Regions from separate parts of the Pseudarthrobacter sp. 902506025 genome, predicted to be linked through region 3. Evidence: riboswitches for the same ligand, from Rfam matches in the RefSeq annotation. Region 3 holds a riboswitch; each other region holds the start of a gene.
The links. A riboswitch is a leader RNA that binds a small molecule or an ion and turns the genes downstream of it on or off. The one in region 3 is predicted to bind S-adenosylmethionine.

Region 1 (6,997 bases), on a different contig from region 3:
CGGCCACCAGCACCAGGCCCAGCGCGGTGGGGCGGTGCCGCCGGCGGCGGCGGCGGGCCAGTTCGTCCCCAGGCAGCGCATCGGGCTGTCCAGTGGCCTGTACACCGGGCTGTTCCGGCACCTCTTCAGCTGCCTGTTCAGCTGCTTCCCCGCCCGGTTCCCCTGCCGTGAGCAGTGCGGCAAGCTCACCGCTGGGTTCCGGCGCGGGCAGCGAAGCCAGGGTGCCCAGCGACAGCAGGGCGTTGCGAAGGTCCGCATCCAGCTGGCAGCCGGCGTCCAGCAGCATGTCATCAACAAGGGCGGCGCGGTTTTCCGGGGCGGGTGTCATGGCGCTAGGTACTCCTTCACTGCGGCGAGTTCCCGGAGTTTCAACAATGCGCGCCGCTGAAGCTGCTTCACCGAACCGGCGCTCTTTTCCATGGTCTCGGCCGTCTGTTCCACTGTGAGGCCTCCCACCAGGCGCAGCGACAGGACGTCCCGCTGGTCCTGCGGCAGACCATCCAGCAGCGTCAGGACCTCCTGGGGCGAAATGCGCTGCAGGGCTTCCTTTTCCGCTGAGGTGTCTACCCGCTGGTCGAGCTCGGGCTCGAAGGGCAGCTTGACCGGGGTCCGGCTTTGCCGCCGGTGGTCATCCACCATGCGGGCGTGGGCAACGGAGAAGATAAAAGTCCGCAGGCCGGATTCGCCGCCGTGCACGGTGTGGAGGCGGGGCAGCACGGAAAGGAACACTTCCTGCATGGCGGCCTCCGGATCCTCGACTCCCCGGGCTGTGAGGTAGCCCAGCACCTGTGATGCGTAGGTCTTGTAGACAAGGCTGAAGGCGGCAGTCCCGGAAAGCGGCTGGTCCGGAGCCTCGTCTGTCTGTGCATCGGTCACTGACGTAGTGCTTTCCGTCAAAGAAGGGTGTTGGCAAGGCGGGCGCTCAGTACATCCGGAACGCTGCCCTTACTTTACCCTCAGGTAACCACCCCGCCGGAACCGCCACGACGCCGGCAACAGGGCCGGTGCCGGGCCAGGCGGGTGCAGCCACCCTTGCGGAAAGACAAAAGAGCCGGCCTGGAACGTGATGGGGGACAGGTTCCAGACCGGCACTTCATAGGGGTAATCGCCGGGGACCCCCAAAGGGTTACGCGCTTTCAAAAAAACTTGTGAGAATTTCCTTCCCCGCCTGTCAGCGGGCTGCTGCCCTGGTCCACCGGGGTGCCGTGGCATGCCGGCGCGGCGCATTGGCCAGCGCAAAGGCGTGCCGCGTGGAGGGCGCGCGTTCTTCTCCGCACACGGGCACGACGGCGGCGGGCAGCCCGGCCGGAACAGCGGCAGCAGCCGCAGCGGGTTCAGCCGCGGGACGGGCTACGGTTCCGGCGGGACACAGGTCGGTGACCAGGCCCGTGCCGGCACATTCACGCACCGCGGCGATCCCTGCCGCCACAGCGGCCTTGTCCTCGAAGGGGCCGGAGACGGCGATAACGGCCCCGTCCGGAGCCAGGAGACGGAACCGGAAAAACGAATCAGCGTCGACGAATGCTTCAAATTTTCCGGCCATGACGATCCTTCCTTGGGCACCAGGTTGTACAGACGAGTCTGGCCGTGGCACCGGAAACCTCACAAGACCATGCGCGTTAAGCCTGTGTAAATTCGCTGTCCGCCACCAAAAGAGAAGCGGCAGGCCACCTGCGAAAGGTGGCCTGCCGCCGTCGTCATGCCTGCTCCGGGAGGGCGCGTCAGTCGTTGATGAGGTCGTTCACCACGATGGTCTGGTCGCGGTCCGGGCCAACGCCGATCGCGGAGAACCGGGTTCCGGAGAGCTTCTCCAGCGCCAGCACGTAGTTGCGGGCATTCTCGGGGAGGTCCGCCAGCGTCCGGGCTCCCGTGATGTCCTCGGTCCAGCCGTCAAAGTACTCGAAGATCGGCTTCGCGTGGTGGAACTCGGTCTGCGTCATGGGCATCTCGTCATGCCGGACACCGTCGACGTCGTAGGCCACGCACACCGGGATCTGCTCGATGCCGGTCAGGACGTCCAGCTTGGTGACGAAGTAGTCCGTGAAACCGTTCACGCGGGAAGCGTGCCGCGCCAGGACGGCGTCGTACCAGCCGCAGCGGCGCGGGCGGCCGGTGTTGACGCCGAATTCGCCGCCGGTCTTCTGCAGGTACATGCCCATCTCATCGAAAAGTTCGGTGGGGAACGGGCCGGCACCAACGCGGGTGGTGTAGGCCTTGATGATGCCGATGGAACGCGAAATCCGGGTGGGGCCGATGCCGGAACCCACCGAGGCGCCCCCGGCGGTGGGGTTGGAAGAGGTCACGAACGGGTAGGTGCCGTGGTCCACGTCCAGGAACGTTGCCTGGCCGCCCTCCATCAGGACTACCTTGCCCTCGTCCAGCGCCGAGTTAAGGACCAGGGTGCTGTCGATGACCAGCGGGCGGAGCCGCTCGGCGAAGGACAGGAAGTACTCCACGATCTCGTCAACCACAACGCTGCGGCGGTTGTAGACCTTGACCAGGAGTTCGTTCTTCTGGCGCAGCGAGCCTTCCACCTTCTGGCGCAGGATCGATTCGTCGAAGACGTCCTGGACGCGGATGCCCAGCCGGGCCACCTTGTCCATGTAGGCGGGGCCGATGCCGCGGCCGGTGGTGCCAATGGCACGGCTGCCCAGGAAGCGCTCGGTCACCTTGTCCAGCACCTGGTGGTACGGGGCCACCAGGTGGGCGTTGGCGGAGACCCGCAGTTTTGAGGTGTCGGCGCCGCGCGCCTGGAGTCCGTCGATTTCCTGGAAGAGTGCCTCCAGGTTCACCACGCAGCCGTTGCCGATGATGGGAACGGCGTTGGGGCTGAGAATGCCTGCCGGCAGCAGCTTGAGTTCGTACTTTTCACCGCCTACGACGACGGTGTGCCCGGCGTTGTTGCCGCCGTTGGGCTTGACGACGTAGTCAACACGGCCGCCCAGCAGGTCGGTGGCCTTGCCTTTTCCTTCGTCGCCCCACTGGGCTCCTACGATCACAATTGCTGGCATGGGATCCTCCCCCATTCGTTCGGACTGCCCGGGCCGGCCACCAGGTGGCGGGCCCATGCAGCGCCGTTCATGAGAATGCCCCGAACATACCGGCCTTCGCACAGCCGCAGCACGGCGCAGCGAAGCAAGAGTTCCGGGGCTCTTACCACCCAAGTTTAGCCGATGGGGCACTTTGTCCACTGTTGTGGCCCGCCGCCTATTCGTCCTCCGCCTCCCCGGCGGGCCGGGACGTCTGTTCGGCGAGCCTGTTCCAGAAGGAGGTGTCGGCGTCGGCAATGGACCCGTCCGCGATGGCCGCGGCCGTGGAGGTCAGCGTGGTGACGGTCTGCTTGATCAGGTAGCCGTTGCTGCGCTGTCCGAGTGCATAGCCGTCCAAATAGTGGTCCGACATGCCGCGCATCTCGAAGAGCAGGGTGGCGATGCCGTACTCCACGGAGATGCCGTTGCGGCTGATGGTTTCGGCACTGCCGCCCTGGTACTTGCCCAGGTGTCCCCAGCCGGTGGAGTCGACGTTGTTGAACACCACGGCGCCGAGCTGCTTGGATTTTTCGACGACGGCGGGGTCGGCGTTGGGGGTGGTGGGGTACAGGATGGAGCCCGACACCAGCTTGCCGTCACGCTCGGCCCGGGTTCCCTGGTGGTGCAGGTCGATCATGTAGTCGATCCGGTATTTGCGCATGACGTTGTTGTGCAGCGCCTGGGTCTCCGGCTGGACCTTGGCCACGTGGTCGCGGTTCAGGTCCACACCCTCGGCGTTGTAGCGGGTGAGGTGCCGGTCCCCCTTTGCGAGGTAATTGTCCAGGGAGAAGTTCACGTCGCCCATGGCGCCGTCCGCATTGAGCATGGGCACCACCAGGATGTTCACGCCTTTGAGGATGTCCGCGGATTTGCCGGTCCCCAGGTGCTTGATGAACTCCATGGCGCCCTCGGTGGTGAGCTGCTCGTTGCCGTGCTGCTGGGTCAGGTACAGGATGGTGGGCTTGGCGGGGTCCGAAATGTACTTGACCAAGTGGATGTCGCGCCCCTTGACCGTCTGCCCGATGACCTCCAGCTCCATTGCCGGCTGGCGGGCATCCTGGTCCTTCAGGAACGAGACCATCTGTTCGTACGTGGCGAGCTTGGACGTGGTGATCTGGCCGTTGCCGTCGTAGGTGGGGCCTTCGCCCACAGCGTGTGCCAGCGGGGCAGGTCCTGCTACGACGGCCAGCGCCAGGGCTCCGGAGACGGCGAGGGTCCTGAAATTTGCCAGGGGTTTCTTCACAGTGCGTTACCTCTTTCGAGTGCATCGGGGTGCCGTTAGCCAGCTTCGTCGCGGCGGCGGCATGTGACCTCAGCCAACCAAGCTTAACGAAACCTGTCAATAACCTGAACAAAAGCTGTAAGTATGCTGCTGCCCGCTGGGAAACGGCAGGAAAGCCGCCGGGCAGCCCGTCGCGACATAAAGCGGAGCAGACTTGCCCCGGGGCAGGCATCTGGATTTATGTGAGAGTGAACCATCCGGAGCGGCCGAGAGACCTGGCTCGATGACGCCGCAGCAACCACGGTCCAGCAGGATTCCTGCCGGCCGAAGGTGCTACTGCCAGGACCGATGGAAAGGAAGATTCCAGCATGTCCCTGAACACCGACCACATCCGCGTCACCCACGCGGGATCCTTGCCCCGCACCCCCGAACTCATCGCGGCCAACGCAGCCAAGGAAAGCGACGGCGTCACCCCTGAATTCCTGGAACTCCTGGAGGCCTCCGTGGTGGAGGTGGTCCAGCGCCAGAAGGACCTCGGCATCGACATCCCCAACGACGGCGAATACGGGCACACGATGTCCAGCTCCGTGGACTACGGCGCCTGGTGGAACTACTCCTTTGCACGGCTGGGCGGCCTGGAGCCAACCAACGTGGACCGCTGGGCCGATGCCCAGGTGCACCGCTCCTCGCCCGGCAACATTGTCCTGACCTCATTCCCCGACCGGCGCGACCGGCAGGCGTTTAACGAGGCCTACAACGACCCCTCCTCGGGCATCCTGTCCCACCGCAAGAGCGTGACCCAGCCCAAGATCGCCGGACCCCTGACCTACACGGGCCAGGACCTGGTGGCATCGGACATCAGGAACCTGAAGACCGGCCTCGCAGCCGCCGGGTTGTCGGACGGCTTCGTAGCATCCCTCTCCCCCGGCTCCTGCGCCCGCGTGGCCAACGAGTACTACAAGTCGGATGAGGAACTTGTCTACGCCTGCGCCGATGCCATGCGGGAGGAGTACAAGGCGATCATCGATGCCGGCCTCACCGTGCAGCTCGATGATCCGTCCCTGGCCGAGAGCTGGGACCAGATCAATCCCGAGCCCAGCCTGGAGGACTACCTGAAGTTCATCCAGCTGCGCGTCGAGGCCACCAACTGGGCCCTCCGCGACCTGCCCCAGGAACAGATCCGGCTGCACGTCTGCTGGGGTTCCTGGCACGGTCCGCACACCACGGACATCCCCTTCGCCGACATCATCGGATCGGTGCTGCAGGTGAACGCCGGCGCCTACTCCTTCGAGGCAGCCAACGTCCGCCACGAACACGAATGGCGGGTATGGGAGGACACCAAGCTCCCCGAGGGCAAGGTGATCATCCCGGGCATCGTCTCGCACGCCACCAACGTGGTGGAACACCCGGACTTGGTGGCAGACCGCATTGTCCGCTTTGCCGACGTCGTGGGCCGTGAGAATGTCATCGCCTCCACCGACTGCGGCCTGGGCGGCCGGGTCCACCCGCAGATCGCCTTCGCCAAGCTGGAGGCCCTCGGCGAGGGCGCCCGCCGGGCCACCAGCCGCCTCTGGTAGCTGCAAGAGGCGACGCGGGAACCCGCCGGTTCCGTGCCCTGGCTGAGTCAGGTGCACGGGACCGGCGTTTCGTTTCCCGGGGCTTGCTAAACTGGGTAAGGCCGACCAGGAATCGGCCCACCCCAATCAACCGCCGCTGATGTGTCGCGCCCCCGCGTGCCCGTTTCCGTGGCGGCAGCAACGCCAATCCCCGCAGGAGAACCAGCACTTCATGACAGCCCTGGCACCCGAAACATTCCACGAACAGCTCATGAGCCGCCGCTACGACCCCAGCGTTGCTGCCGTTAACGAGCTCTGCGATTCCCTGCGGGAGACCAAGCCCGGAACCGTGGTCCCTTATGTGGATCCCATGCACGACGTGGAGGAATGCCGCATCATCAGCCTGTTCTCCAACATTGGCGAGGCGGACCCGTCCGGGTTCATCACGGCCGGGGACCAGGACGCCGCGACCCGCATGCTGGGACTGCAGTGGAAGCTGGGCCTGCGCCCCGAGTTCGTGATGCCGTGGAACGTCCACCCCTGGCACGTTCCCGGTGAGCCCAACGGCAAGTTCACTCCCGACCAGATCCAGGCAGGCCTGAAGCCGCTGCTGAAGTTCCTGGCCCTGGTGCCCCGTGCCTCCGTCATCGTGGCGCACGGAACCGAAGCCAACCGGTTGGCCAACGCACTCCTGAAGACCGAAGTTCCGCTGCTGTGGCGCCGTGGCCTGAAGACCTACAAGGTGCGCTCCCTGAGCGGCCGCGCCTTCGCCGGTTCCCCCGCTCGCCAGGAGGAGTACCTCGAGGACATGCGCGCGGCCTACGCCGACGCCATGGCACGCACCGGCATCGCCAAGCCTTAAGCGACCGACGGCGGGTGGTTACCTTTCCAGGAAAGGTAACCACCCGCCGTCGTTGTTTAAGCGCAAAGGACTAAAACTTGCCCTCGATCGCTGCCTTCGCCGTGGGGTCCGAGTCGTTGAGGAACTTTTCGATCCGCTCCGGCTCGTCAGCCTCGCCGATGGCAGAGGAAGCCCTGCCCAGGGAATAGAGGGCCCGCAGGAATCCGCGGTTGGGCTCGTGCTCCCACGGGATGGGCCCGACGCCGCGCCAGCCGTTGCGGCGCAGCGAGTCCAGGCCGCGGTGGTAGCCGACGCGGGAGTAGGCGTAGGAATCGATGATCCGGCCCTC
Region 2 (6,997 bases), on a different contig from region 3:
GCGGTGGGAACCACTCCGGGGACCGGGTACCAGGTCCGGAGCGCCCAGGAGTCCCCCGACGAGACCGAGGCGATGTTCCAGAAGACCTGCTTGTCCAGGCCCAGCCGGTCAGCCAGGACAGCACCCTCCGCGGTGGAGGCGAGGTTGATGAAGAGCATCAGGTTGTTGCAGATCTTGGCTGCCTGGCCCGTGGTGGGGCCACCCGTGGGAATGATGTTTCCGGACATGGGCCCGATGTAGCCCGAGGCGTCTTTGACGGCACCCTCTTCACCGCCCACCATGAACGTCAGGGTTCCGGCCTCGGCGCCGCTCATTCCGCCGGACACCGGGGCGTCCACGAAGCGGAAGCCGGCGGCAGCAGCGGCGTCGTGCAGTTCCTGCGCGGAGGCGATGTCGATGGTGGAGGAGTCGATGAGCAGCGTGCGGGTATCCGCGTGCTTCAGAACACCGTCCTCCCCAAGGTAGACGGCGCGGGCGTGTTCACCCTTGGGCAGCATGGTGAAGACGGCGTCCGCGCCGTCCACCGCTTCGGCGATGCTGGCTGCACGCTTGACGCCGCCTGCCTCGGCGGCTGCCAGTGCCGCGGGGTTGAGGTCGAAGCCGCGCACATCGTGCCCGGCCTTCACCAGGTTCACCGACATGTGGCCGCCCATGTTGCCCAGGCCGATCCATCCGATAACTGCCATGCGTAAGCTCCTTTGCTTCCATTCCGGCGTTGCTGCCGGCATGTCTGTGTCTACGATCACACCCTGCTAGAGTGCAATCAAGGGGAAAAATTACAGACGCTCTGTGCATTGATGCACACAAGAGGAAGGCCGCCCGTGGATTCGAGACGGTTGCCCAGCCCCGACGACCTGCTCATCCTGCTGACCGTGGCGCGCCTGGGCCGGTTCAATGCGGTGGCCGAGACCCTGGGCACCACACACACCACCATTTCCCGCCGGATCCTGGCCCTGGACAAACAGTTGGGCGGGCGTACCCTGGAGCGCAGCCCACACGGCTGGGAGCTGACGAAGCTTGGTGCGGCCGCGGTAGAGGCGGCGGAGGCGATCGAAAGCACCCTTGGCTCGTTGTCGGGCCTGATCAGCCAGGACCAGAGTGCCCTTGCCGGCCTGGTCCGGGTCGCCACCACGGACGGAGTGGGAGCCGTGTTCGTCACCCCGTCGCTGGTGCGGCTCCAGCAGCAGAACCCGCAGCTGAACATCGAGATGCTGAGTGCCACCCGGAAAGTCAGCCAGAACCGGTCAGGGGTGGACCTGGAGATCGTGGTGGGCCGGGCCGACGTCAGCACCGCGCAGACCATCTTCCTGAGCAACTACTACCTGCGCCTCTACGCCAGCCCCGGCTATGCCGCGCAGCACGGCCTGCCGGAAACGCTCGACGACGTGGGGCAGCACGCGTTTGTCTCTTACGTGGAGTCTGCACTCCAGGTGGCGGAGCTTGGGCCCCGCTGGTCATCACAGCTTCCGACGCCCAGGACAAGCTTCCAGGCCACGAGCGTGTTCGCCCAGGTGGAGGCGGTGCGCCAGGGCGCCGGCATTGGGCTGCTGCCGAACTTCATGGTGGGAGACCGTGAAGATTTCGTCCCCGTCCTGCCAGGTGATTTTGAGCGCCAGCTGCCCATCTGGGCCGTTGCACGGCCGGAGTCGCTCCGGTCAGCGCGGGTGCAGGCCGTGATCGCGGCCCTGAAGGACGAGGTGAAGGAGCGCTCGTTGCTGCTCGCCGGGTGAGGAACCGGGAAGGGTGAAGAACCGGGCCTGACAGTTCAGGCCCGGAAGAGCCGCCGCACTACCTGTCCCGCTGCGAGCGCATCAAGGCCCTCGTTGATCTCGCTGAGTGGCCGGGTGTCGGTGTGCAGCAGCTCAACCGGCAGTTTGCCGTCCCGCCAGTACCCGAGGTACCTGGGGATGTCCCGCGCTGGAACGGCGTCGCCCATGTAGGAGCCCAGCAGCCGCTTGCCGGCCCCGGCGAACTGCAGGGCCGGCACCGTCAACTCTGCGGAGGGGTGGGGCAGGCCCACGGAGACCACCGCGCCACCCCTGGTGACCCGCTGAAGGCAGGATGCGATGACACCGGCTGAGCCCACCGCTTCAATGGCGACGTCGACGCCGTCGCCGGCTGCTTCCTCAATCAGCCGCCCTGCGTCCTCCGGCGTCCCTACCGCGGTGGCCCCGGCGTTGCGGGCCAGCTGGTGCTTCCCCTGGTTGGGGTCGATGGCGATGACGCTTGTGGCCCCTGCCAGGCGGGCCGCCATCACGGCGGACAGGCCCACCGCCCCCAGGCCGAACACTGCCACGGACTGGCCGGGGCCGACTGCGGCGGTGTTGAACACCGCTCCCATTCCGGTGAGCACGGCGCAACCAAACATCGCCGCCACGGTGTCCGGGACGTCGTCGTCAATCACCACCACTGATTCCCGCGCAACCACCGCGTAGTCAGCGAAGGCGGAAACGCCCAGGTGGTGGTTGATCCGCTCCCCCGCCGGCGTCCGCAACAGTGCCGGACCATGGAGCAGGTCTCCGGATCCATTCACCTCAGCTGCCCGGTGGCAGAGCGCGGGCCTGCCGGAAAGGCAGGCCCGGCACTGGCCGCAGCTGGGCACGAACACCAGAACCACATGGTCCCCCACGGATACGTCGGAGACGCCGTCGCCCACGGACACCACCCGCCCCACGGCCTCGTGTCCCAGGGCCATGGGAAGGGGCCGGACGCGTGAACCGTCCACGACGGACAGGTCCGAATGGCACAGGCTCGAGTAGGTGATGGAAACTCCGAGCTCACCGGCGCGCGGCTCCGGCCGCTCCAGCTCCTGCACCAGCAGGGGCCGGGACTCGGCGTAGCTCTGTTTTCCCTCGGCGCTGGCCGGGGCGGGAACGGTGGAATAGAGGACGGCGGCTTTCATGTGCCTACTTCTTGCTGGCAGCGAGCAGGTCTGCCGTGCCCTTGGCGTCGGCCGCGTCAACGTCGTGCAGCGAGATGCCCCGGGTTTCCTTCAGGAAGAAGACCGCGACGGCGGTGATGGCACACGCGATGAGCAGGTACACCGCCACCGGGACGGAGGACTTGTAGGTACCCAGCAGGGACGCGGCGATGATCGGCGCCAGCGAGCCCGCCACGATGGACGTCACCTGGTATCCCAGGGAGACGCCGGAATACCGCATCCGGGTGGGGAACATTTCCGCCATGATGGCGGGCTGCCCGGCATACATGAAGGCGTGGAACACCAGGCCGATCATGATGGCCGCCAGGATGATGACATCGTTCTTGGTGTCCATCATGGGGAAGGCAAAGAAGCCCCAGGTGGCACCCATGATGGCGCCGGCCATGTAGACGGGCTTGCGGCCGAAGCGGTCCGACAGCTTGCCCACCATGGGCACGACGGCGAAGTGGACGGCGTGCGCAAGGAGCAGCAGCAGCAGGATCCGCGTGGTGTCAGCCTGCACCACCGTCTTCAGGTAGGTGATGGAGAACGTGACCACCAGGTAGTAGAGGATGTTTTCCGCGAAGCGCAGGCCCATGGCGGTGAAGACGCCGCGCGGGTAGCGCCGGAACACCTCGGCTACGCCGTAGCCCTTGTGGCCGGCGTCCACCTCTTTGCGGGCCTCCAGGAAGATGGGAGCGTCGTTGACCTTGGTGCGGATGTAGTAACCGATGATGACGATCACGGCGGAGAGCCAGAACGCCACGCGCCAGCCCCAGCCCAGGAACGCGTCCTGCGTCAGCGTGGAGGAGAGGACGAACAGCACGGCCGTGGCCAGCAGGTTGCCCAGCGGCACTGCAGATTGCGGCCAGCTGGCCCAGAAGCCGCGGGACTTGCTGGGGCTGTGCTCTGCCACGAGGAGCACGGCGCCGCCCCATTCCCCGCCCACGGCGAAGCCCTGGGCGAACCGCAGGAAGACCAGCAGCGCGGGCGCCCAGTAGCCGATCTGTCCGAAGGTGGGCAGGCAGCCCATGAGGAAGGTGGAGACCCCCACCAGGATGATGCTCAGCTGCAGCAACTGCTTGCGGCCGAACTTATCGCCGAAGTGGCCAAAGACAATGCCGCCGATAGGGCGTGCGACGAAACCGACGGCATAGGTGAGGAAGGCGGCGATGATGCCGTCCAGTTCCGTGCCGGCGTTGGGGAAGAAGGCCTTCCCGAACACCAGGGTGGCGGCCGATGCGTAGAGGAAGAACTCGTACCATTCCACGACCGTGCCGGCCATGGAGGCCGTCACCACTTTCTTAAGGCCTGAGGCCTTGACGTCGGTTTCCTCTGTACGCCTTGCGGCGGAGCTTTCCGTACTCATGCGAACTCCTTCGGCGTCGACGTCGACACCACGGGGACCAGTCAATGGCAGACGGGTGTGATGCACACCACGAAAGCCGGATTCGATGAGTATGGTCTGCCCGCGGCGCAACCTCAACGCCGATTAGTGCAGAACGCATCTGCAGGAATGCACATTAAGGGCTGTGCGCCAGGCGGCGCCTAGACCAGGAAGCTGCTCCGCAGCCGGCCGCCCAACTGCCCGATCTCGGTGAGGAACCCGTCGTGCCCGATCGGTGCCTGGATGACATGGACGTCCACGTCCCCGGGCAGCGCCTGGGCCAGTTCGTGGGACTGCGACGGAAAATAGAGCCGGTCCGAGTCGACGGCGGCCACGAAGAACCGTGCCGTGGAGGCGGCGAGGGTTTCGGCCAAGGTTCCCCGTCCCCGGCACACATCGTGGCTCATCAGTGCCTCGGTCAGGGCGATATAGCTGTTGGCATCGAAGCGCTTCACCAGCTTGTTGCCCTGGTGGTCCAGGTAGCTTTCCACCTGGTAGCGGCCGCGGGAGGCAAGAACTTCCCCCTGCAGGGGCGACTCGGGCGCCTGGGGTGCCCGGCCGAAGCGGCCTTCCAGTTCGGCAGCCGACCGGTAGGTGATGTGGGCGATGCGCCGGGCGAGCGCCAGCCCGTCTTCCGGGCACGGACCGCCGTAGTAGTCCCCGCCGTTGAAATTGGGGTCCTGCCGGATGGCCAGCGTCTGGGCCTGCGCGAAGGCAATCTGTTCGGCAGTACTGGCGGCTCCCACGGAGATCACCGCGCAGCGCTCCACCCTTTCCGGGTACGTCACCGCCCATTCCAGGGCGCGGGCACCCCCCATGGATCCGCCGAGGACGGCGAACCAGCTCTTGATGCCCAGCTGGTCCGCGAGCCTTGCCTCGGCAACCGTACTGTCGCGCAGCGTGACGAGGGGAAACCTGGAGCCCCAGGGCTTTCCGTCCGGCGCGGGTGATGACGGGCCAGTGGATCCATAGCAGCCGCCGACGATATTGATGGACACCACGAAGAAGCGGTCCGTGTCCACGGGAGCGCCGGGGCCCGCCAGCTGTTCCCACCAACCTTCTTCGTCGGTGTCGCCGCGGGTCACGTGGGTGCTGCCGGTCAGCGCATGCTCGATCAGGATGGCGTTGCTGGCGTCCGCGTTGAGCGTCCCCCAGGTTTCGTAGGCCAGGGTGACGTCCGGGAGGTATCCCCCGGCTTCGAGTTCCAGACCCCCGATGGAGGCGTAACGGACGATTCCGTGTTCGGGGATGGTGGTTCGGGCGACGGTAACCGTCATGGCAAGACCTCTTCTACGCGCTTGCCTGCCGTCGTCTGACCGGCAGGCCAGGTCCTCACCCGGGGCACCCCACCGCGGATGGAGGGTTGCCGGCCAGCAAGCCGGGGCTGTCACTGGCACTCATGACCTGGTTCGAGTGTACGAAACACCCCCCACTCCAGGCCAAGAGTATGACTGGTTGTGACTTCCCGGTTTGCCGGCCGGCACATGCTGCGACGCGCGCGTTTGGGGCTACGCGTCGGCGCCCTTGGCTGCCCGGAAGCCTGCCTCCAGGTCGGCCAGGATGTCGTCGATGTGCTCCAGGCCAACGGAAAGCCGGACCAGGCCCGGGTGCACGCCGGCCACAACCCGCTGCTCCGGCGAGAGCTGGCTGTGCGTGGTGGACGCGGGGTGGATGACCAGGGAGCGGACGTCGCCGATGTTGGCCACGTGGGAATGCAGCTCCAGGGCGTCGACGAAGCGCTTGCCCGCCTCTGCCCCGCCGGCCAGGTTGAAGGCCACGACGGCGCCCGTCCCCTTGGGTCCGTACTTGCGGCCACGCTCGTACCAGGGGCTGGAGGGCAGCCCCGCGTAGGCGACGGATTCGACGTCGTCCCTTGCCTCCAGCCAACGCGCCACTTCCGTGGCGTTCGCAACGTGGCGCTCCACCCGCAGGCTCAACGTCTCCAGGCCCTGGGAAATCAGGAACGCGTTGAAGGGCGAGACGGCTGAGCCGAGGTCGCGCAGCAACTGCACACGGGCCTTGAGGATGTAGGAGAGGTTGGCGCCGAGTGCGCCGCCTTCACCGAGATCGCGGGCGTAGACCAGGCCGTTGTAGGTGGGGTCCGGGGTGTTGAAGCCGGGGAACCGTTCCGGGTCCTTGCCGAAATCGAACTTGCCGGAATCGACGATGACTCCGGCGATGGCCGAGCCGTGGCCGCCCAGGTACTTGGTGGCCGAGTGCAGGACAATATCCGCGCCCCACTCCAGCGGGCGGATCAGGTAAGGGGTGGACAAGGTGTTGTCCACGATGAGAGGAACTCCGGCCTGGTGGGCCACCTCGGAGATGCCTTCGATGTCCAGGACATCCTGGCGCGGGTTGGAGACCACTTCACCGAAGAAGAGCTTGGTGTTGGGCTGCACGGCATCGCGCCACTGGTCCAGGTTGTCCGGATCGGCCACGAAGGTCACCGAGATGCCGAACTTCTTCAGCGTGTGCGCGAACAGGTTGTAGGTTCCGCCGTAAAGGCTGGGGCTGGCCACGATGTGGTCCCCTGCCTCCGCGATGTTCAGGACAGCGAAGGTTTCGGCGGCCTGCCCGGAGCTCAGCAGCAGCGCGGCCAGGCCTCCTTCGAGGCTGGCAATCCGTTGCTCGACGGCGTCCTGGGTGGGATTGCCGATGCGGGTATAGATGGGCGCAAGTTCAGCCAGGGC
Region 3 (6,997 bases):
TGGTGATCGACGCCAGCGCCTCGTCGCAGTTCGTCTCCGCCCTCCTGCTGGTGGGAGCGAGATTCGACGAGGGCCTGCACCTTGAGCATGTCGGAAAGCCTGTGCCGAGCCTGGACCACATCAACATGACGGTGGCTGTCCTGCGCGGCGCCGGCGTGTCAGTGGACGATTCTGTCCCCAACCACTGGGTGGTGGCACCGGGACCCATCCGCGCCTTCGACCAAAGGATTGAACAGGACCTCTCCAACGCCGGGCCCTTCCTGGCGGCGGCCCTGGCCTCACGGGGTACGGTCCGCATCCCCAACTGGCCCTTGGAAACGCAGCAGGTGGGCGACCTCTGGCGCGGCATCCTGGCCCGGATGGGAGCCACCGTCTCCCTTGCTGACGGCGTCCTGACCGTCACCGGCGGCCCGGAGATCAAGGGCGGTGACTTCGCTGACACCAGTGAGCTGGCTCCTACGGTCGCGGCCCTGTGCGCCCTTGCCACGGGGCCTTCCCGGCTCAGCGGGATCGCACACCTCAGGGGACATGAGACCGACCGGCTGGCGGCCCTGGTCGCGGAAATCAACCGGCTCGGCGGCGACGCCGAGGAAACCAGCGACGGCCTGGTCATCCGGCCCGCCCGGCTGCACGCCGGCGTAGTCCACAGCTACGCCGACCACCGCATGGCCACGGCCGGGGCAATCCTGGGCCTCGCGGTGGACGGCGTCCAGGTGGAGGACATCGCCACCACAGCCAAGACCATGCCCGACTTTCCGCAACTGTGGACAAACATGCTGGCCCAGGATGCTGCCGGGACCCCGGGGCCGGAAGGGCGCGGCAGTGGCGCGGAGCACTGACTCCTGGGACGAATCAGACGTCCGGATCCGCCCCAGCAAGAAAGGCTCCCGGCCCCGCACCAAGGACCGGCCCAGCCATGACGATGCCGTCACCGGACGGATCATCACGGTGGACCGCGGCCGGTACACGGCAGTGGTGGGCGAAGACTCGGGCAACGAACGCGTTGTCATCGCGGCGCGGGCCCGCGAACTGCGCCGCTCGCCCGTGGTTGCCGGCGACTTCGTCTCACTCGTGGGGGACGTGTCCGGGGCACCGGACACACTTGCCCGCCTGGTGAAAATCCAGGACCGCCACACCCTCCTGCGCCGCAGCGCCGACGACACCGACCCCGTCGAGCGCGCCGTGGTGGCCAACGCCGACCAACTGGTGATTGTGGTGGCGGCCGCCAACCCGGAACCACGCACCGGGTTCATCGACCGCGCCCTGGTGGCTGCCTATGACGCCGGGATCGAGCCGATCCTGCTGGTCACCAAGGCCGACGTGAAAGACCCCGCGGAGCTGCTGTCCAACTACACCCACCTGGGCTTCCCGGTGATCATCAGCCGGACCGCCGATGCACAGGCCTCCGGGATCGATGCACGGTCGGACGACGGCCTCTCCGCCCGGCTGGACAGCGCGGCGGTGGCCGACCTCCGCGCCCATCTCGACGGCAAGGTCACCGTGATGCTGGGGCACTCCGGCGTGGGCAAGTCCACCATGGTGAATGCGCTGACCGGCGCCGAGCGGGCCACCGGCGGAGTGAACGCGGTCACGGGGCGCGGCCGCCACACGTCGTCGTCGGCCCTGGCCCTGCGCCTGGCGGACGCGCCGGCCGGCAGCTGGATCATTGACACCCCCGGTATCCGTTCCTTCGGACTGGCACACGTGGACCCGGACCGGATCCTGCGCTCCTTCCCCGACCTGTCCCCCGGCATCGAAAACTGTGAACGCGGGTGCAAGCACACTGCAAACGCGGTGAACTGCGGCCTCGACGACTGGGTGGCAGGCGGACACGCAGGTCCCACCGGCCCGGCACGCCTGGCATCGCTCCGGCGGCTGCTCGGCACGGACCCGCGCATGGACGCACAGGAAACCAAAGAGCTCGGCAGCGTCAACTGACGCGTTCTCCCGGCAGAAGCGTCCACAGACGGTAGTTTGTAACCATGATCCAACCCGCTTCGAGCTACAACGATGACCTGCGCCTGGCCCATGTCCTGGCCGACTCCGTGGATGACCAGACCATGAGCCGCTTCAAGGCCCTGGACCTCCACGTTGAGACCAAGCCGGACCTGACGCCCGTCACCGACGCCGACAAGGCAGCGGAGGAAGCCATCCGCGGCCAGCTCTCCCGCTCCCGGCCCCGCGATGCCGTCCTGGGTGAGGAGTTCGGCAGCACCGGGCACGGTTCACGGCGCTGGATCATCGATCCCATTGACGGGACCAAGAACTTTGTCCGGGGCGTCCCGGTCTGGGCCACGCTGATCGCCCTGGTGGATGAAGGCGAGCCTGTGGTGGGCGTGGTCAGCGCCCCGGCCCTCGGCAAGCGCTGGTGGGCGGCAAAGGGCATGGGCGCGTACATGGGCCGGTCCCTGGCAGCTGCCACCCGGCTGCGCGTCTCCGACGTGTCCAGCCTCTCCGACGCCTCCCTCTCCTACTCCAGCCTGAGCGGCTGGAAGGAACGCGGCAACCTCGACGAGTTCCTCGGGCTGACCGAAGACGTCTGGCGGACCCGGGCCTACGGCGATTTCTGGTCGTACTGCATGGTGGCAGAGGGCTCGGTGGACATTGCCTGCGAACCGGAGCTCAACCTCTACGACATGGCTGCGCTGGTGCCGATCGTGGTTGAGGCGGGCGGCCGGTTCACTTCCCTCGAAGGCGAGGACGGACCGTTCGGCGGGAACGCGCTGGCCACCAACTCGATCCTGCACTCAGAGGTGCTGCACCGCCTCAACCCGTACCTGGACGACCTGCTGTAACTGCCACGGTTTGGCCCCCTTAGGCGAATATTGCGACGCCGGACACCTCCAGACGGGGGTGTCCGGCGTCGTTTATTCGATATTGCGTAACAAAGCCCTTAACAATTGCCGCGGCTTCAATCCTGGCCGCCCCATGTCCTACGCTTTTATGCAGGTCACGAGTGCCAGCGCAAAACCCCGGTTTGCTGGCCGGCAACCCTCCATTCGCGGCGGGGTGCCCCGGGTGACGACCAGGCCGGTCCGGAGTGGATGCGGCAAGCGCGGATTCCCTGTGCCGGAGTCCTGTATTCAAGTGAGGTCTCTGTGACAACTGCCACCGTCTCCCCCCAGCCCGCCATTGCCGAATCCGGCGTCCCCGATGCACGCCACGCCGCAGCCGGCCGTCCGCTCGCCGCCGTCACCGGCGCGGAAATCCAGGCCCCCCTGATTTCCGGCGGCCACGTGCGGTATGCCAACCTCGATTACGGCGCGTCCGCCCCGGCACTTTCCGTAGTGTCCGCGTACCTGAACGAGATCCTCCCCTACTACGCGAGCGTCCACCGCGGGGCAGGATACGCATCCCAGATCAGCACCTCCGTGTACGAAAACGCCCGCAGCATCGTCCGGGACTTCGTGGGCGGCCGCCCGGACGATTCGGTCATCTTCACCCGCAACACCACCGATTCGCTGAACCTCCTGGCCGGCTGCCTTCCCGTGACCGACGGCCGGCATGACGGCGAGGTCCTCTACCTGGACATCGAACACCACGCCAACCTCCTGCCGTGGCAGGGCGTTCCGCACCGCAGCATCGTTGCCGCCGACACCATCACCGGCACCCTGGACGCCGTCCGGACCGAACTGGAGCAGGGCGGCGTCAGCCTGCTGGCGGTTACCGGCGCTTCGAACGTCACCGGCGAGATTCTTCCCATCCGGGCCCTGGCCGCGCTGGCCCACCAGCACGGCGCCCGGATCGTGGTCGACGCGGCCCAGCTCGCGCCGCACCGCAGGGTGGACATCAGCGCGGACGACGTCGACTACCTCGCCTTTTCCGGCCACAAGCTGTACGCGCCGTTCGGCGCGGGTGTCCTGGTGGGACGTCCCGACTGGCTGGACGCCGGTGTCCCGCACCTCGCCGGCGGCGGGGCGGTCAAGGAAGCACGGCTCGACGGCGTCAGCTGGGCCACCGGCCCGGCCCGCCACGAGGGGGGCTCGCCGAACGTCCTCGGCGCCGCCACCCTGGCCCGCGCCACCCAGGTCATCGCCGAACTCGACCAGGACCGGTGGCACGCCCACGAATCCGCCATCCGTTCCTTCCTGGTGGAGGGCCTGCAGGACATCGACGGCGTCACCGTCCACCAGATCTTCAAGGACACCAACCCGGAAACGGACACCATCGGCGTGGTCAACTTCTCGGTCGAGGGCTACGACGCAGGGCTGGTGGCCGCCTACCTTTCCGCAGAGCACGGGGTGGGCCTGCGCGACGGCCGCTTCTGCGCCCATCCCCTGCTGAAGCGCCTGGGCCTGCCGTCCGGCTCCCTCCGGGCAAGTTTCGGCGTGGGTTCGCGGCTGGAAGACGCCGAACGCCTCCTCGCCGGCATCCGGACGCTGCGCAGCAACGGACTGGGATGGGATTACGTGGTGGATGCGGGCCGCTGGGTGCCCGCCAATGATTTCCGCACCTACCCGCACTGGGCGCCCAATACCCCCGGGACGGCCGGAGCAGCCCCCTGCCTGGACGACTAGGCGGCGGGGCGGCGGCTGCCTGCTGATGCCGGGCATGCGGTAAATTCGAAGGACATCCGCAAGCAGCACCAGAAGGAGGCCACGCGTGGTTCGGGGTGGCCCCAGGCTTGATCACGGCCGGCGCACGGAGCTCGGGCAGAGCTTCCAGGACGGCGGCCGCCACTACCAGCGGGTCCGTCCCGGCTATCCTGCGGAATCTGCACGGTGGCTGGTACCGGCCGGAGCCCATGACGCCCTGGACGTCGGCGCCGGTACGGGAAAGTTCACCGCATTGCTGCTGGCCATGGGGCTGGACGTCACCGCCGTCGACCCCTCTGCGGACATGCTCGCCCAGCTGAAGGCCCACTGCCCCGCCGCCACGGCTGCGCCGGGGACTGCCGAGGCGACAGGCCTTCCCGACGCTGCCTTCGACGTCGTGACCCTTGCCCAGGCGTGGCACTGGTGCGACCCCCTGGCGGCAAGCACCGAGCTGGCGCGCGTCCTGCGCCCGCACGGAACACTTGGCCTGGTTTGGAACCAGCTGGACACCTCCGTCCCCTGGGTGCACCGGCTCTCCCGGATCATGCACGCCGGCGATGTGTACCGGCCCGGCCACAAGCCCGTCGTCGGGCCAGAATTCCACCGGCTCGAAGGTCACGTCACCCACTGGCAGGACAGGGTGACCACCGGGCACTTGATGGAGCTCACCAAGTCGCGCAGCTACTACCTTCGGGCCGGTGAGGCGACGCGGGCAAAAGTTCTGGCCAACCTGGACTGGTACCTGCACGAGCACCTGGCCCATGCCCCCGGCCAGGAACTTGACCTTCCCTACCTCACCCTGGCCTGGCGCGCCACCAAGGCATGACGCACGCGGTCTGCGGCGGGGTGGCCGAAGCGGCGCACTCTGCCGCACCGGCCAAACCGGTAGGCTTGGGCATGTGAAGACCAGCGCGCCCTCCTCCTCGATCGAGGACTACGTCAAGGTCATCTACTCATTCACCGAATGGCAGGACAAGCCCATCACGTCCTCCCAGCTGGCACAGCGGCTGGGAGTGGCAAATTCCTCGGTCTCGGAAATGGTCCGGAAGCTGAAGGACCAGGGCCTGGTGGACCACAAGCCCTACAGCGCCGTCACGCTGACCGAGGCCGGCCTGCGCCTGGCCCTGTCCATGGTCCGGCGCCACCGGCTCATCGAGACCTACCTCGTCCAGCGGCTCGGCTACAGCTGGGACGAGGTCCACGATGAAGCTGAACAGCTGGAGCATGCAGTGTCGGATACGTTCATCGAGCGCGTTGCCGCCAAGCTCGGGGACCCTAAGCGGGACCCGCACGGCGACCCCATCCCCACCGCGGACGGCCAGGTCCTGATGCCGCGCGCCCACCTGCTCGCCGCGCTGGACCAGGGACACAGCGGCAAGATCACCAGGATCAGCGATGACAACCCCGAGCTCCTGCGGTACCTCGCCGCCCAGGACATCGACCTCGACGCCGAAGTCGAGGTGATGGGACGGCGGCCGTTTGGCGGCGCGCTGATGGTCCGGATCGCCGGTTCGGGCGGCACCCGCGACTACGACCTTGCTGACGAAATCGCCTCAGCGTTGTGGGTCTCCAGCGACACCCCGCACCCGGGCTGCGTCCTCGGCGGTTAAGCGGGCTGTCCTCTGCCGATTTGGCCGGCTCCCGTATGGTGGAAGGTGATGATCAGCAGACGCGACGCAGCAATAACCCTTGATGTTCCCCTTGAGATGGCACAGCGCCACGGCCTGCCGAAATGGATGTCGGAGGACGAGCTCCGCGGCATCATGGACAATCCCCCGCCCTGGCTGGTGCAGTCACGGGCCAACCGCACCGGCAAACGGCCCGTCTGGGTACACCTGGAATGCGCCGTCTGCGGGTACGAGGAAGCCGCCCGGCCCAAGAAGTGGTGGCCGGACTTCACCTACGTGGTGTGCGGGCACCACGCCCCTTCGGACGTTCCCGCCGTGCGCCCCGGCTGCGTCCGCAGCGAGTACGACGGCGTGGGGACGCGTTTCGTGGGCATCGCTGACGTGGAAGCGCCTCCGGTCAGCCAGTAGCCTTTCGTACTTCGCCTTCCGGACGTGCCCGCCCACGGTACCGGGCCGCCGTCGACCCTTATCCAGCGCCGTTGGCCGTCATTTCCTCCGGAACAGCCGTCAGGTGAAGCTCGGCGCCGTCCCGCAGCACGGCCAGGTCGAGGGGGCGGCCGATGGCATCGGCGAACAGCAGGCGCTGCAGGCTTTCGGCGTTGCTGACGGGACGGCCGCCGGCTGTGACGATGACGTCCCCTGCCGACAGGCCTGCCTTGCCTGCGGGCGAACCGGGCAGCACCTCGACCACCCGGAGCCCCTGCCGCCGCCCGGTGCGGATCACGGCGCTCGAGCCGAGCTGCATGGGGGTGCTTACCAGGCCCAGGTACGCGCGGCGCACCCTCCCGTCTGACAGGAGAGCGGAGATGATCCTGCGTGTGGTGGCGTTGATCG

Region 1: it holds a riboswitch for S-adenosylmethionine, as region 3 does, so the genes downstream of both, AB0280_RS14010 (cobalamin-independent methionine synthase II family protein) here and AB0280_RS07595 (aminotransferase class V-fold PLP-dependent enzyme) in region 3, are expected to answer to the same signal.
Region 2: it holds a riboswitch for S-adenosylmethionine, as region 3 does, so the genes downstream of both, metX (homoserine O-acetyltransferase MetX) here and AB0280_RS07595 (aminotransferase class V-fold PLP-dependent enzyme) in region 3, are expected to answer to the same signal.

Annotation. Positions count from the first base shown of each region.
Region 1 is NZ_JBFBKW010000007.1:91,109-98,105, reverse strand. It holds gene AB0280_RS14035 (hypothetical protein) at 1-328, opposite strand, end outside; gene AB0280_RS14030 (RNA polymerase sigma factor) at 325-876, opposite strand; gene AB0280_RS14025 (YegP family protein) at 1,172-1,543, opposite strand; gene AB0280_RS14020 (adenylosuccinate synthase) at 1,722-3,011, opposite strand; gene AB0280_RS14015 (M14 family zinc carboxypeptidase) at 3,208-4,272, opposite strand; SAM riboswitch class I at 4,502-4,606, shown strand; gene AB0280_RS14010 (cobalamin-independent methionine synthase II family protein) at 4,620-5,828, shown strand; gene AB0280_RS14005 (uracil-DNA glycosylase) at 6,040-6,669, shown strand; gene AB0280_RS14000 (DUF3151 domain-containing protein) at 6,740-6,997, opposite strand, start outside.
Region 2 is NZ_JBFBKW010000006.1:167,712-174,708, forward strand. It holds gene mmsB (3-hydroxyisobutyrate dehydrogenase) at 1-686, opposite strand, end outside; gene AB0280_RS13360 (LysR family transcriptional regulator) at 798-1,730, shown strand; gene AB0280_RS13365 (zinc-binding dehydrogenase) at 1,766-2,902, opposite strand; gene AB0280_RS13370 (MFS transporter) at 2,907-4,289, opposite strand; gene metX (homoserine O-acetyltransferase MetX) at 4,469-5,584, opposite strand; SAM riboswitch class IV at 5,597-5,712, opposite strand; gene AB0280_RS13380 (bifunctional o-acetylhomoserine/o-acetylserine sulfhydrylase) at 5,816-6,997, opposite strand, start outside.
Region 3 is NZ_JBFBKW010000003.1:72,893-79,889, forward strand. It holds gene aroA (3-phosphoshikimate 1-carboxyvinyltransferase) at 1-839, shown strand, start outside; gene rsgA (ribosome small subunit-dependent GTPase A) at 823-1,938, shown strand; gene hisN (histidinol-phosphatase) at 1,983-2,795, shown strand; SAM riboswitch class IV at 2,949-3,062, shown strand; gene AB0280_RS07595 (aminotransferase class V-fold PLP-dependent enzyme) at 3,099-4,517, shown strand; gene AB0280_RS07600 (class I SAM-dependent methyltransferase) at 4,603-5,361, shown strand; gene AB0280_RS07605 (metal-dependent transcriptional regulator) at 5,435-6,145, shown strand; gene AB0280_RS07610 (hypothetical protein) at 6,194-6,571, shown strand; gene AB0280_RS07615 (S1C family serine protease) at 6,630-6,997, opposite strand, start outside.